Regions from separate parts of the Pseudoalteromonas sp. 1181_04 genome, predicted to be linked through region 1. Evidence: predicted binding sites of a transcription regulator. Region 1 holds the regulator's gene; each other region holds the start of a gene.
The links. The regulator LexA, encoded in region 1, represses DNA repair genes until DNA is damaged. The targets are predictions, from matches to a motif close to TACTGTATNNNNATACAGTA.
Positions count from the first base shown of each region.

Region 2: FW757_RS16700 (YebG family protein) is a predicted target of LexA. The motif match lies at 1,511-1,530, and genes of this name have one in related genera.
Region 3: uvrD (DNA helicase II) is a predicted target of LexA. The motif match lies at 1,939-1,958, and genes of this name have one in related genera.
Region 4: ruvC (crossover junction endodeoxyribonuclease RuvC) is a predicted target of LexA. The motif match lies at 1,416-1,435, and genes of this name have one in related genera.

Region 1 is NZ_VXCS01000004.1:30,595-34,111, reverse strand. Features, by position in the region: gene coxB (cytochrome c oxidase subunit II) at 1-419, opposite strand, end outside; gene lexA (transcriptional repressor LexA) at 841-1,458, opposite strand; gene FW757_RS04115 (hypothetical protein) at 1,533-2,327, opposite strand; gene FW757_RS04110 (PaaI family thioesterase) at 2,449-2,892, shown strand; gene FW757_RS04105 (hypothetical protein) at 2,889-3,269, opposite strand; gene FW757_RS04100 (hypothetical protein) at 3,437-3,517, shown strand, end outside.
Region 2 is NZ_VXCS01000020.1:42,601-46,117, forward strand. Features, by position in the region: gene nhaB (sodium/proton antiporter NhaB) at 1-27, shown strand, start outside; gene dsbB (disulfide bond formation protein DsbB) at 192-704, shown strand; gene FW757_RS16690 (DUF6170 family protein) at 704-1,006, shown strand; gene FW757_RS16695 (ComEA family DNA-binding protein) at 1,023-1,319, opposite strand; gene FW757_RS16700 (YebG family protein) at 1,581-1,895, shown strand; gene putP (sodium/proline symporter PutP) at 1,966-3,477, opposite strand.
Region 3 is NZ_VXCS01000023.1:4,392-7,908, forward strand. Features, by position in the region: gene uvrD (DNA helicase II) at 1-1,874, opposite strand, end outside; gene FW757_RS17765 (hypothetical protein) at 2,202-2,426, shown strand; gene FW757_RS17770 (YacL family protein) at 2,538-2,906, shown strand; gene FW757_RS17775 (dUTP diphosphatase) at 3,088-3,517, shown strand, end outside.
Region 4 is NZ_VXCS01000013.1:6,253-9,769, reverse strand. Features, by position in the region: gene FW757_RS11975 (ABC transporter permease) at 1-1,362, shown strand, start outside; gene ruvC (crossover junction endodeoxyribonuclease RuvC) at 1,484-2,008, shown strand; gene ruvA (Holliday junction branch migration protein RuvA) at 2,010-2,627, shown strand; gene ruvB (Holliday junction branch migration DNA helicase RuvB) at 2,635-3,517, shown strand, end outside.

The sequences.
Region 1 (3,517 bases):
AACTCAACATCTTCACCCATGTACTCATAATGCCATTTCCATTGAGAACCAGTAATTTTAATGGTGAGATCAGCTTTACTAGCATCTTCCATTGCAATCAAAGTTTTTGTCGCAGGAATTGCCATACCAATTAAAATCACAAACGGGATTGCCGTCCAAAGGATTTCAACTTTAGTACTTTCATGAAATTGGGCTGGTTTTGCCCCTTTAGATTTACGGTGGTGGATCAGTGCCCAAAACATCACGGCGAACACGATGACCCCAATCACACAACATATAATAAATATTGTCATGTGCAGCTGATAAACATCATTACTTATATCTGTTACGCCCTTACGCATATTAAACTGGCTATTAGCCAATACTTGCTGCGGTAGAACAAACAATATAAGCCACAAGGTAGAGCTCAATTTACCCATGTGACGGCTCCTTTAAATGCTATTGCAAAACGCAAAGCGAAAAGGCGGCACAGCTTTATTCGCGCCAATTCGTTATTTTTTATTGTTACTGAATATTAACGCAACCCTAAATTATGCTATTGAGCAAAATTGTTAGACTTTTAAAGTAGCTGTTAACACAGTGTATTAACCAATTAGTTAAAAAATGAACAATTAGCAAGTTTTAAGAGCAATTAAATTCTTTTTTGGTGCATAAATAACAGCTAAAAATCAGCGCGTTATTTTGTAATTAGGGATAATATTAGAGGGCTAAAAGTAGCTGGTAAGTAGATTTGATAGGGCTTAGGACGCTATAGCTAAGTATAAAATCTAGCCATTAAAGCGGTAAAAAATTAAATGCACCAAACTTCACCAATTTGGTGCAAAATATAGATCAAAAAATTTACATCCAATCAGCGTTGCGGATCACCCCAACAGCCAACCCTTCAATATTGAAAGATTCATGTTCAAGATCCACTTCAATCGGTGAAAATTCATCATTTTCAGCATGTAAAAAAACTTTTTTACCTGCTTTTTCAAGGCGTTTTACTGTTACATCGTCATCAACACGGGCAACCACCACCTGGCCATTTTCAGCAACTTGAGTGCTGTGTACAGCCAATAAATCGCCATCCATAATACCAATGTCTTTCATACTCATGCCTTGCACACGCAGTAAAAAATCAGCAGCCGGTTTAAACAAGAGTGGATCTATTTTGCAATGACTTTCAACATGCTGCTCTGCCAAAATAGGCTCACCAGCGGCAACTCTGCCTATTAGAGGTAAACCAAGTTGTTCCGGCTCATCCTCTTCAACTAACTGAATACCTCGACTGGCACCGGGCTTCATTTTAATAACGCCCTTTTTCGCTAATGCCTTTAAATGTTCTTCCGCTGCATTAGCACTTTTAAAACCTAACGTTTGCGCAATCTCAGCACGGGTTGGCGGCATACCGGTATCTTTAATAAAAACTTTAATAAGTTCGAGAATTTGAGCTTGGCGATTCGTTAATGGGCGCATACAACTGGTTTTCCATACAGTACATTTAACTGTGAGTATATACAGTTATCTGAAAATCGCAAATATAAATTGGCTTAAAATCGCGCCGTTAATAACAAGCTCATACTATTTAAACCACTTCCAGAATCAAGCGCAGATCCAAGACCAAACTTTAATGCTACATGTTGATTAAACCAATATTGCGTTTGCAGTTCATAGTTGTCTTTTAGATTTTTCTGATTACGAATATTAGCAACGACTCCCACTGACCATGCTTGATTTACATAATAAACCGCCTGCCCCTGCACATAACGATAACGCCCTGCCAATTGCTTTAGCTCTAAATCCCAACCTTGATTGCTAACTATATTTGTCCAACGAACATAAGGAGCATAAGTCCATTCAACCGCGACTCTTTCATTATCTTTGCCAAACCACATATCATGGCGCTCTAAGCGACTGTAATATATATTGAACCCTAGTTGTAACTGCTCATTCATTTGCTTACCAACAGCGGCACTCACTAAATAATCAGTATTTTGCCAATAGCTATTATCCTCACAGAGGCGCTGCGCGCTGGCACTAATAACTAATCCTGCGGGACCATAGATGGCAGCATCGGCATTTAAATAGCTAAAATCATCATTAGCAAACCCACCAATAGCATAATTATTGACTTGATTTAAATACGCTTTTAGCTCGTATGGACCAGTCAACGATTCAAGATCTTGCGCAAAATATCGATACCGTGCGCCTAAAAAAGATTCATCTAAACCAGCTAAATCGGTAAAACCAATATCGAGTTGATGTTGGGTACTAGCAACAGCCTGCGGCTGAGCAACAAGGCTCATTAATAATATTGCACCACATCCAAATACCTTTACTTTCATCCTTAAGATCCATTAACAGTTAGATAATATAGGTACATTTTATCTATTTTTATGATCTTAACTGTAGGAAAATGTTTAAAAGTGTAGACTGATTTAGTAAATAACTTAGTGAGGCAGGCAGATGAGTATTTGGTATCAACCGATCACCCTAGCACAATGTAAGCAACTTGATGACGGCATAAGTGGTCAAGGCACATTGATGAAAACCATGGGCATTGAAATAAGTGAAATAGGCGATGATTATTTAGTAGCAACGATGCCCGCGATCCCAGCTCATCATAACCCTATGGGTATGGTGCATGGCGGCGCAAATGTTGTACTTGCAGAAACGGTGGCGAGTTATGCTGCAAACTTTGCTGTTGATTTTACAAAGTTTTATTGTGTTGGCCAGGAGATCAATGCCAATCATCTAAAAGCATCACGTAATGGTATATTAACCGCGATAGCAACACCACTACACTTAGGCAAGCGTACATCCGTATGGGAAATAAAAATCACCAATAGTCGTGGAGAACTGTGCTGCGTATCAAGAATGACCGCAGCAATTGTAGAGCGAAAAGGCTAACTTGAAAGTGGATAAATTGTAATTTCAATACCTGCGCCAATAGCAGAAATACGCAATAAAGTATCGGCACTGAGCGCTTGATTAAAGCATTTTGGCGAAGTGCCTGATTCAAAGCCAATATCAAAGGTGCGCTTTGAGCATGATAACCACTGCTTTAATGCATTGCGTGAGCAAGATTCAATTAACTCACATAAGTGGTTAATCGCTTTATCTGGTGAGATAACGTCTTCATTAGACTCAATACGTGCTAGTTGACGGTACTCATCTTTATCGTAATGCAAAACCACAGCACTTTTTTTTAAGTCTGCAACTAACAAACTAATATCTTGCTTTGATTCAAGCTCTAGATCTACATTTAAAAATTGAATTTCCGACATTGTTTCATTTTTACCCTGCGTTAATAACAACGCAAACTTTAACCTAATTTTGCGTATATACCAAATCTAGAGTAGCTAGTTTTATTTTGTTGATGCGACAATTTGCCACATTGGCAAACTCAATATAATTTATAGAATACCGCACTAATAACAAACAGGTAGTCACTATGGATAAACGCATTTTTAAACATGCGCGTAAGTTTCACAAATGGTTAGGTTACTTATTAGCGCTACAAATTTTTGCATGG
Region 2 (3,517 bases), on a different contig from region 1:
CAAAGTATAGGAAGTTCAGGGCATTAAATATCCAAACTCTGGACAGTAAATCCCTTAACCCATATTTAGGTTAAAGAGTAAAAAACAAAGCTGCTTCGGCAGCTTTTTTATTGTTACAAATCATATTTATCCTTGCGCCTAGTTTAATGACTAAGTCATAATTCATCTACAAATTATAGATTGGATATTTTATGACTTGGTTAGCAAATTTAGCCCAACAGCGCAGTGCTTGGTTACTGCTCGCTTTTAGTGCTTTTATTTTTGAAGTAATCGCATTGTTTTTTCAATATCAAATGGGCTTAGAGCCATGCATTATGTGTATTTACCAACGTACTGCCATGCTGGGGTTATTAGCCGCAGGGTTACTCGGTGCAATTAAACCCACGAATGTAATATGCCGTCTAACAGCATTTTCTGCATGGGCAGTTGCCAGTATTTGGGGTTATTTAATTGCACGCGAACATATCGATATGCAAACTACCACCGATCCTTTTGCGTTTAGCTGTGAATTCGAACCTAATTTCCCATTACCATTGCACGAATGGATGCCACATTTTTTTGCTGCAACAGGTGACTGTGGCAACATCGATTGGCAATTTGCAGGGCTAAGTATGCCGGCGTGGATGGAGATCATTTTTGCCGCATTTACTCTGATACTAATGGCCGTTGTAGCAAGTCGTTTAATAATTAAAAAGTCGCTGTGATGATGGCATTATTTTCAAGTCAAGTAACGCAATTAAAATCGTTTAAAATACGTCAACGTCAGCAAATAATTGCGATTGCAGTGAGTATGTTAACTCCAATGCAAAAAATCAGTTTGCGTATTATAAAGCTGGTTTTATTGATCCCAGTATTTCTATCATTAGCGTATGTTGAAGGTTGGTTGTTACTTCCAGCTTTACTTCTGGCCGGGTTAAGCTACCCGTTGTTAACCACTCCAGTCGAAATTCAATTCTCTAAACGCTATTTAAGGCACGCTATTAAGCAATTTGAGCAGGGCGAATAATTCGCCCTGCTGATTTTTAGAATGTAACTTTGCCATCCAATTTAGCGACTAATTTTTCGCCAATACCTTTCACCTGCGCTAAATCTGCAACAGACTTAAACTTGCCTTGCTTGGTACGGAAATCAATTATCGCTTGCGCTTTTGATTTACCAATACCCGGCAGCTTAGTAAGCTGTTCGACTGTTGCTTGATTCACATTGACTAACTGAACTTTCTTCATACTTTCAGCAGTCTCTGTTTTAGTTACAGCTGCGCTACTAGGCAATGAAATAGCTAAGCCAAGCACTACCACTATTAAAGTTAAAAACTTCATGTTTCTCCTCCATGATATCCATACGTGGACTCAATTAATAGTTGATTTTAATGCCTTCACTTTTGGACTACCTCCAAATAAAGTCATACTAAAAAAGTGCGACTATTTAAATAAAGTAAAGTTGTACCTCTTTGTCAAATCCTAGTAGTAAAAAATAAAAATGTTCACTTGCAAAAAGACCAATAAACAATTACTGTACATAAAAACAGTAATCAATCAAGGTGAACTTGTTATTCACCAAGCAAATTGGCAGGAGAAATCATGGCTGTTGTTGTTAAATATGTTGTAGAGAGAAACGGAGTCGAGCGTATGACGTTTACTACTAAAAAAGAAGCTGACGCGTATGACAAAATGCTTGATATAGCAGAGTCGCTTGAGGTTATGCTTGAGAAAGTTGATGTGCCACTAAGCGAACAACAAATCGAATCGCTCGCACTTGAGATTGCTAAAAGTAAAGACGACTTTATGAATGTACTTAAAGGCGGCAAAGAGGCAATACAGAAAACACCTACGGCGAAAGTAAAAAAAGAAAATGTAGCGTCGATTAAAGCCAGCGCAGATAAAGAAGCAAGCTAAAAAATTACAAGTTAACTAACTAAAAAAGGGCAATTAATTGCCCTTTTTTAGTTATAAAAATTACTACCCGTTATAGCCCTCGTTCAACTTCATCAAATAATTCGGTGATCTCTTTATTTGGTGGCGCTGTTGATAAGCTCACTGTAATGATTGCAATTGTTGCAAGTATAAAGCCCGGTATAATTTCATAAATGATACTGCTGAGGCTCTCACCATTTATAGTGATTGGCGCGTATATCCAGATCAACACTGTCCCTGCACCCACAACCATGCCACTGATCGCACCTTGTAGATTCATTCGCTTCCAATACAAGCTAAGTAATACTAACGGGCCAAACGCAGCCCCAAAACCAGCCCATGCATTACTTACTAAATCTAAAATAGAACTATCGCGATCATAAGCCAAATAAATAGCAAATAATGCAACGAGTAGTACACTAATTCGCCCAACTAAAACCAGCTCGGTTTGTGATGCATCACGGTTTAAATAAATTTTATAGAAGTCTTCAGTCAAAGAGCTTGAACAAACCAATAACTGAGATGAAATAGTACTCATAATCGCAGCTAAAATAGCAGCAAGTAAAAAGCCGGCAATAAGTGGATGGAAAACCAATTCAGATAATACTAAGAATATAGTTTCTTTATCGTCAATCAGCATTTGATTTTCGATCATGTAAGCGGCACCAAATAGTCCAGTTAACACTGCACCAATCGCTGATAAAGTCATCCACGACATACCAATACGACGCATAGTTGGCATATCTTTCACTGACCGTACTGACATAAAACGTACTATGATATGCGGTTGACCAAAATAACCTAAGCCCCATGCCATTGCAGAAATAATAGCGATAGTTGAACCACCAGCAAACCAATCTAACATATTAAGCGAGTGGACTTCGCTCTCTTTCGGAGCGCTTAACAGCAAGTCATAGCTGGCATTAGCAAGTGTGTCTAACACTGGCTGGTCTAGCATCGTATAAGTAACAATAGGTACAGCAAGTAGCGAGACAAACATAATGCAACCTTGCACAAAGTCAGTCAAACTAACAGCTAAGAAACCACCAAACAATGTATAGAGTACGACGACTCCGGTTGTCACATAAAGCCCTGTTTCGTAACTCATCTGAAATGAGTTTTCGAATAATTTTCCGCCAGCGACAACGCCTGAAGAAGTATAAAGTGTGAAGAAAACGATGATCACGATTGCCGAGATGACTCGTAATATATTTTTATTATCAGCAAAACGATTAGCAAAGTAATCTGGGATGGTAATCGAGTCATTCGCTTTTTCAGTATAGACACGTAGCCTTGGCGCGACTAAAAAGTAGTTTGCCCAAGCACCAAGTACTAAACCTATCGCAATCCAAACTTTACTTAAGCCAAATAGATACATAGCACCGGGTAAACCCATAAGTAGCCAACCACTCATGTCCGATGCACCTGCAGATAGTGCAGCTACAGCTGGTGATAAACTTCTGCCACCCAACATATAACCCGACACATCGGCGGTAGACTGCTTATAAGCGTACAAGCCAATGCCTAGCATTACGATAAAATACGCAGCTAAAGAAATAATCATTCCAGTTTCCAAACTCGCCTCCAACTCTGAAGTTAAAACC
Region 3 (3,517 bases), on a different contig from region 1:
TGGTACTTTTCTTGACCATAAAGACGGCGGCTCTCGGCATGGCTAATATAGAGTTTTTCCATCGCACGAGTCATCCCGACATAACAAAGACGACGCTCTTCTTCTAACCGACCTGATTCTTCATTACTTTGTTGAGATGGGAACATGCCTTCTTCAACACCAACCATAAATACGAGTGGAAACTCTAAGCCTTTCGCTGAGTGCAACGTCATCATTTGCACTGCATCTTCATGTTCTTCAGCTTGGCCATCACCTGATTCCAGTGAGGTATAAGCCAAGAATCCTTGCAGTGGTGAGCTAAACTCTTCATCTTCCGGGAGTTCGTATTGGCCACAGGCGCTGATCAGCTCTTCTAAGTTTTCTACCCGAGCGCGGCCCTTTTCGCCTTTTTCTGCTTGATACATCGCCATTAAACCAGATGTTTGAATAGCGTATTTCGCTTGCTCTTCTAAAGTGAGATCACCAATTTTATCTTCAATATGTTCTACCAGTTCAACAAACTTAGTAACAACCGTCGCCGCACGTCCTGATAAATGTTGTTGTTCTACGATGGCTTTGGCGGCGTACCATAATGGTAATGATTCGCTACGCGCACAATCGCGAATATGGCTTAAGGTTTTATCGCCAATGCCACGAGCAGGAGTGTTAATCACTCGCTCAAATGCAGCATCATCCTGACGATTACCTACGAGCCGTAAATATGCCAGTGCATCTTTAATTTCCTGACGTTCAAAGAAGCGCATACCGCCGTAAATTCGGTACTTCAAGCCTTCTTGTAACATCGCTTCTTCAAGTACCCGCGATTGCGCGTTACTACGATATAAAATCGCCGCATCTTGTAGGGCATTACCAGCGTTTAACCAGCTGCGTAATTTGCTGCTTACAAAGCGCGCTTCGTCTAATTCGTTAAAAGCGGCATAAACAGAAATAGGTTCACCATCATTGCCATCAGTCCAGAGGCTTTTACCCATTCGGTCTGAGTTATTTTGAATAAGTGCATTAGACGCTTTTAGAATCGTGGCAGTAGAGCGATAGTTTTGTTCAAGGCGAATAGTTTCGGCTTTAAAATCGGTCAAAAAGCGCTTAATGTTTTCAATTTTAGCACCACGCCAACCGTAAATACTTTGGTCATCATCACCTACGATCATGATGCTGTTGGTATCGCCGGCTAATAATTTAAGCCATGCATATTGAATGGTGTTGGTATCTTGAAACTCGTCTACTAGCATATGGGCAAAACGTTGCTGGTAGTGACGTAGTAAGGTTGGATTATTTTTTAGTACTTCAAAACTACGTAATAAGATTTCGGCAAAATCAACTAATCCTGCTCGATCACATGCTTCTTGATAAGCGGTGTAAACTTTAAGCATCATTTGTTCGTTGATGTCGTAAGCTTGGATATCTTTGGGGCGCAGACCTTCATCTTTCTTGGCGCTGATATACCAGCCAAACTGTTTTGCAGGCCATTTTTTGTCATCAATATTCATGGCTTTTAATAAGCGTTTGATCATTCTAAGTTGATCATCAGAGTCTAAAATTTGAAACGCTTCTGGTAAGTTTGCTTCGCGATGGTGGGCGCGCAAAATACGGTGTGATAAGCCATGGAAAGTACCAATCCACATACCACCTACTGGTGCCTGAAGGGCCTGTTCAACGCGCGTGCGCATTTCTTTAGCTGCTTTATTGGTAAAGGTTACTGCAAAAATACTATAAGCGGAGGCTTGCTCAACCTGCATTAACCATGCGATACGATGAACGAGTACTCGAGTTTTCCCAGAGCCTGCGCCAGCAAGCACCAGCATATTTTGGAGTGGGGCTGCAACTGCATCCCGTTGTTTATCATTTAAACCGTCGAGTAATTCTGAAACGTCCATCATCACGCCTTTTCAATCAATATTAAAAGCAGTATAACAGGTGTTTTTGTTAGGCTAAATAAAATACTGTTTTTATAACCAGTTAATTTAATACATAGTCTAAAGGCTTTAAAAACTTAATGATTCATTTATAGTCATTTTTTAGCTAAGCTAGATCAATGGTGTGAAGTGATATCGCCAATTTGACTTATATTTAGTAAAAATCACGATTTTAGCTAGTTCTTCGTATTACCGTTGATTTTAACATATTGATTTTTAATAACTAAATAATTGGCATGAAGAATGTAAGTAGATAAGAATAAAATTAAATTAATAATTGAGGTTAACATGGCAGAGCAAGGTTCAGGCGGTAATGTTATCGCAGCGATTTGTAATATATTTTTCCCAGGTTTAGGGCAGTTAGTTCAAGGCCGGATCATGGCGGCAATTGGTTTCTTCCTAGCGTGGGTTATTAGTGGCGCGCTTATTTATGTTGCGATTGGTTTTATATTACTGCCGATCGTCTATATTTGGGCAATCATTGATGCCGCGCGGTTTAGATCTTATCGGTAGCTGTATCACTTCAAAGAATAGCGCTTTTTAGCGCTATTTTTGTCACTGGCTTTATTTATTCAGCACTGACTAGGGTATAATCCCGATCATTAGTTGTATTTAGGTAAAGTTATGGAATACCAATTTATACGCGATCCAATAAGTGGCCTGCGGATTAAAATTAGCAGTGAACATGCGGTTATTGGCCGTTGGTTAAATGAAGAGATCGGCAAAGACAAAATTGCTATGGTACAAGCTTTAATAGCCTCAGTATCAAGTAGTTTTGAGCCGTTAACGCTACAGGGCCAAGAAATTGATTTGATCTTAAATAAAGATGAAGCCATTTTTGAAGCCCATGCCTTGCACCAAGACTCTGAAGATTTATTTGCTTATCAAGATGATGAGCTTATGCTCGAGGAAAATGGTTTAAGTAGTGGCTGTGGTTTTGAAGATTTTGTTGATCTGATTAATTCATGGCAAGAATTTACTACAGGTAGGTAGCCGTCAATTTTCAGTTAGCAAAATATCCTCGGGTGCCGCGTAATGAAATGCCCTTAGCTATATTGGCAATATTTGTGTTAGCGACCTCTGCGTATTAACCACAATCAGTACGTAGAATCGATTTCATCGAAGAGTATTTATCTGTATTATTACGGCAATTAAAATAGTAACTGGAAGAGATATGTCTGCCAATTTAAACAAACTAGTGGTGATGCTAGAAATGCAAAATGCCATGAACACCAAAGTTCATGATCAATGGTTTAGCCAAGGCTTTGAATGGTATCGCGCTATTTGGGTTGAATGCGCTGAAATGCTTGATCATTACGGTTGGAAATGGTGGAAAAAGCAAACTCCAGATACCGAGCAAGTTATTTTAGAATTGGTTGATATTTTTCACTTCGGTTTATCGTTACGAATTGATGGTGAGACCAGTTATTTAGAGCTTGCTAAGCAGTTGGAACAACAGTTAAGTGCACCGCAACAAGCTGATGATTTCAAACAAACGTTAGAAATTCTCGCCGCGTCAGCCGTCGCTGAGAAAACCTTTAATGCCGCAGCCTTCGCTGGATGTATGGCGCAAATAGGTATGGATATTGATGATTTATATCGAG
Region 4 (3,517 bases), on a different contig from region 1:
CGCCGTAACTTAGGCGATAAGCTATTAGTAAGTAAAGTGCATTTAGCGATGTCGGGCTTAACAGTCTTTTTATTAATGTGGTTGTTTAGTAATAACCTTAAAATTACCGCTATTTTGTTTGTCTCTACTTTAATTTTGATTGCAATACTGTTTGTATTATCTCGGTTAATTTTTGGCAGCGGACGTAAACTAGGATTGCGCCCGGGGAATAGTTGGTCATTAGCGATTGCTTCGTTGCAAAAACGTGCCAATGCTAATGCGGTACAGTTGATCAGTTTTTCGTTGGCAATAAAGCTATTGTTATTTTTAGTGGTGCTGAAAAACGATATGATCGCAGATTGGCAATCGCAACTTCCAAGCGACGCGCCGAATGCTTTTTTAGTAAATATAACCGAAACTGAATTGCCAGACGTAACAAGCTTTTTAGAGCAAAAAAATATTCAAGTATCTGAGTTCTATCCGACTATTCGTGGTCGCGTAAACGCTGTTAATGGTGAATTAGTTGCTCGCGAAGTCTCATTGCAAGACAACGAGAAGAAAGACGAAGAAGCACGCGCAGGTATTGGCCGTGAACTAAATCTTACATGGTTAGAGCAAGTCCCTGTGCAAAATGAGATCATAGACGGGCAGTGGTTTGCCGACAATGCCACCGCTGAAGCATCGATCGAAGAATCTATGCTAGAGCGTTTAGATGTGAAACTGGGTGATACGCTAACATTTTTGATTGGCGCCCAGTCATTTGATGCCAAAATCACCAGTGTTCGTAAAGTTAATTGGGCTACTTTAAAGCCTAATTTCTTTATTATATTAAGTCCTGATGTACTGGCTGATTTTCCTGCGACGTATATTTCATCGGTGCGTATCGAAGCCGATCAAAAACGCGACTTTAGTGAGCTACTACGTGCCTACCCGACAATCAACGCCATCGACGTTGACAGCTTTGTCAAACAAATACGTTCTACTATTTCGCAAGTATCGCTGGCAATTGGATTTGTACTGGCGATAGTGGTGATGTGTGGTGGCTTAGTTTTAATTTCGCAAGTGCAAGCAAGCCTTGGTGAACGGATGCAGGAAATTGTCATATTGCGTACCTTAGGCGCCAAAGGGCGGCTAATAAAAAATGCCACTTTATATGAGTTTTTATTGCTGGGCAGCGCTGCTGGTTTTGTCGCTGCGTTGGTCAGTGATGTGGCTTTATTAATAGTGCAACGTGAGATGTTTGACTTAGCAGGTAAGCTGCACCCACATATTTGGCTTATTGGACCATTAGTGGGTGGTGTGTTTGTGGCATCACTAGGCTACTTTATGATAGCTAGAACCATGCGTAAAAATACCCAAGGGTTACTGCGCTCTTTAGCCTAAAAGGTTAGCAATTAAACAAGCCCGTTTTTACGGGCTTTTTTATGCCAATAATGCACTGGTAATTTATACAGTGCTCTGGCATTATTAGCGTACTTAACTATTTACACTGATTGGGCAAGTATTGGCTATTATTTTAGGGATTGATCCTGGCTCACGATTAACCGGTTATGGGGTGATTGCCCATCAAGGTGCTAAATTTACTTATTTAGGCAGCGGTTGTATAAAACTGGCCGATCACGAGTTTCCTATTCGATTAAAAATGATTTATCAAGGGATCAGTCAACTAATCGAACAATTCTCTCCCGATCATTTTGCCATTGAAAAAGTATTTATGGCGCATAATCCTGATTCAGCTCTTAAATTAGGCCAAGCCAGAGGGGCTGCAATTGTTGGTGCGGCAATGGCTGAGTTACCGGTGTTTGAATACTCGGCGCGGCAAATTAAACAAGCGGTGGTAGGGCACGGTGGTGCCGATAAATCGCAAGTGCAGCATATGGTTAAAAATATTTTAAAATTGCCAGGCACACCGCAAGCGGATGCAGCCGATGCATTAGCCATTGCGATATGCCATGCTCATTCCGATCAAAATTTAATAAAACTAGCGGGCAGTGCCAGTAAAACCGTTAGAGGACGATTAAGGAAATAACATGATAGGTCGCTTAAATGGCATCTTAGTAGAAAAACAACCGCCAGAAATTTTGCTTGAAGTAAGCGGTGTTGGTTACGAAGTTAACATGCCGATGACGTGTTTTTATGATTTACCAAACATTGGCGAAAATGCCATTGTGTATACTCATTTTGTAGTAAGAGAAGACGCCCAGTTATTATTTGGCTTTAATAATAAAATAGAGCGAGCATTATTTAGAGAGCTATTAAAAGCCAATGGCGTTGGGCCAAAGCTCGGATTAGCAATACTTTCAGGGATGTCGGCTAAGCAATTTGTTAGCTGTGTGAATAACGAAGATGCCACCAGTTTAGTGAAACTGCCAGGCGTAGGTAAAAAAACCGCAGAGCGCCTGGTACTTGAAATGAAAGACCGATTAAAAGATTGGGGTAATGACTTATTCACGCCATTTAGTGATAATGCAGTTATAGAGCCCGCCTCTGACGCACTTATTGCTAATAATGCGGCAGATGATGCAATCTCTGCGTTAGTGTCATTAGGTTATAAATTGGCGCAAGCACAAAAAACAGTAAAGTCAGTGGCCAAGCCTGGTATGTCTACAGAGGTTCTGATCAAAGAATCTCTAAAATCAATGTTGTGAGTAAACCATGATTGAAGCGGATCGTTTAATAGATGCGACTGAACAAAGTAATGAAGATGTAGTCGATCGCGCGATTAGACCAAAACTATTAGCCGATTATACTGGTCAGCCCCATGTTAAACAGCAAATGGAAATATTTATAGAAGCTGCACGGAGTCGGGGTGAAGCGCTTGATCATTTATTAATATTTGGTCCGCCGGGTTTGGGTAAAACCACACTAGCAAACATTGTTGCCAATGAGCTGAATGTCAGTATTAAAACAACCTCGGGTCCAGTGCTTGAAAAAGCCGGTGATTTAGCCGCACTACTGACCAATTTAGAAGAAGGCGATGTACTTTTTATTGATGAAATACATAGGCTAAGCCCGCAAGTTGAAGAAATACTCTATCCTGCAATGGAAGATTATCAACTCGATTTAATGATTGGTGAAGGGCCCGCAGCTCGTTCCATTAAGCTCGATTTACCCGCTTTTACCTTAATTGGCGCAACCACTCGCGCAGGCTCGTTAACCTCACCACTTAGAGACCGTTTTGGTATTGTGCAACGTTTAGAGTTTTATTCGGTGGCAGATTTATCGACTATAGTGGGGCGCTCTGCTCATTATTTAAATTTAGCCATGTGTGATGAAGGTGCCATTGAAATTGCTAAACGCTCTCGTGGTACGCCACGTATCGCTAATCGATTATTACGCCGGGTACGAGATTACACGCAAGTTAAATCAGACGGTACTGTAAATGCCGAAGTGGCAGAGCTGGCACTTAATATGATTGATGTCGATAAAAGCGGCTTTGATTATATGGACCGTAAATATTTACTCGCGATCATTGAAAAGTTTATGGGGGGGCCGGTAGGGTTAGACAACTTAGCCGCCGCCATCGGTGAAGAAAAAG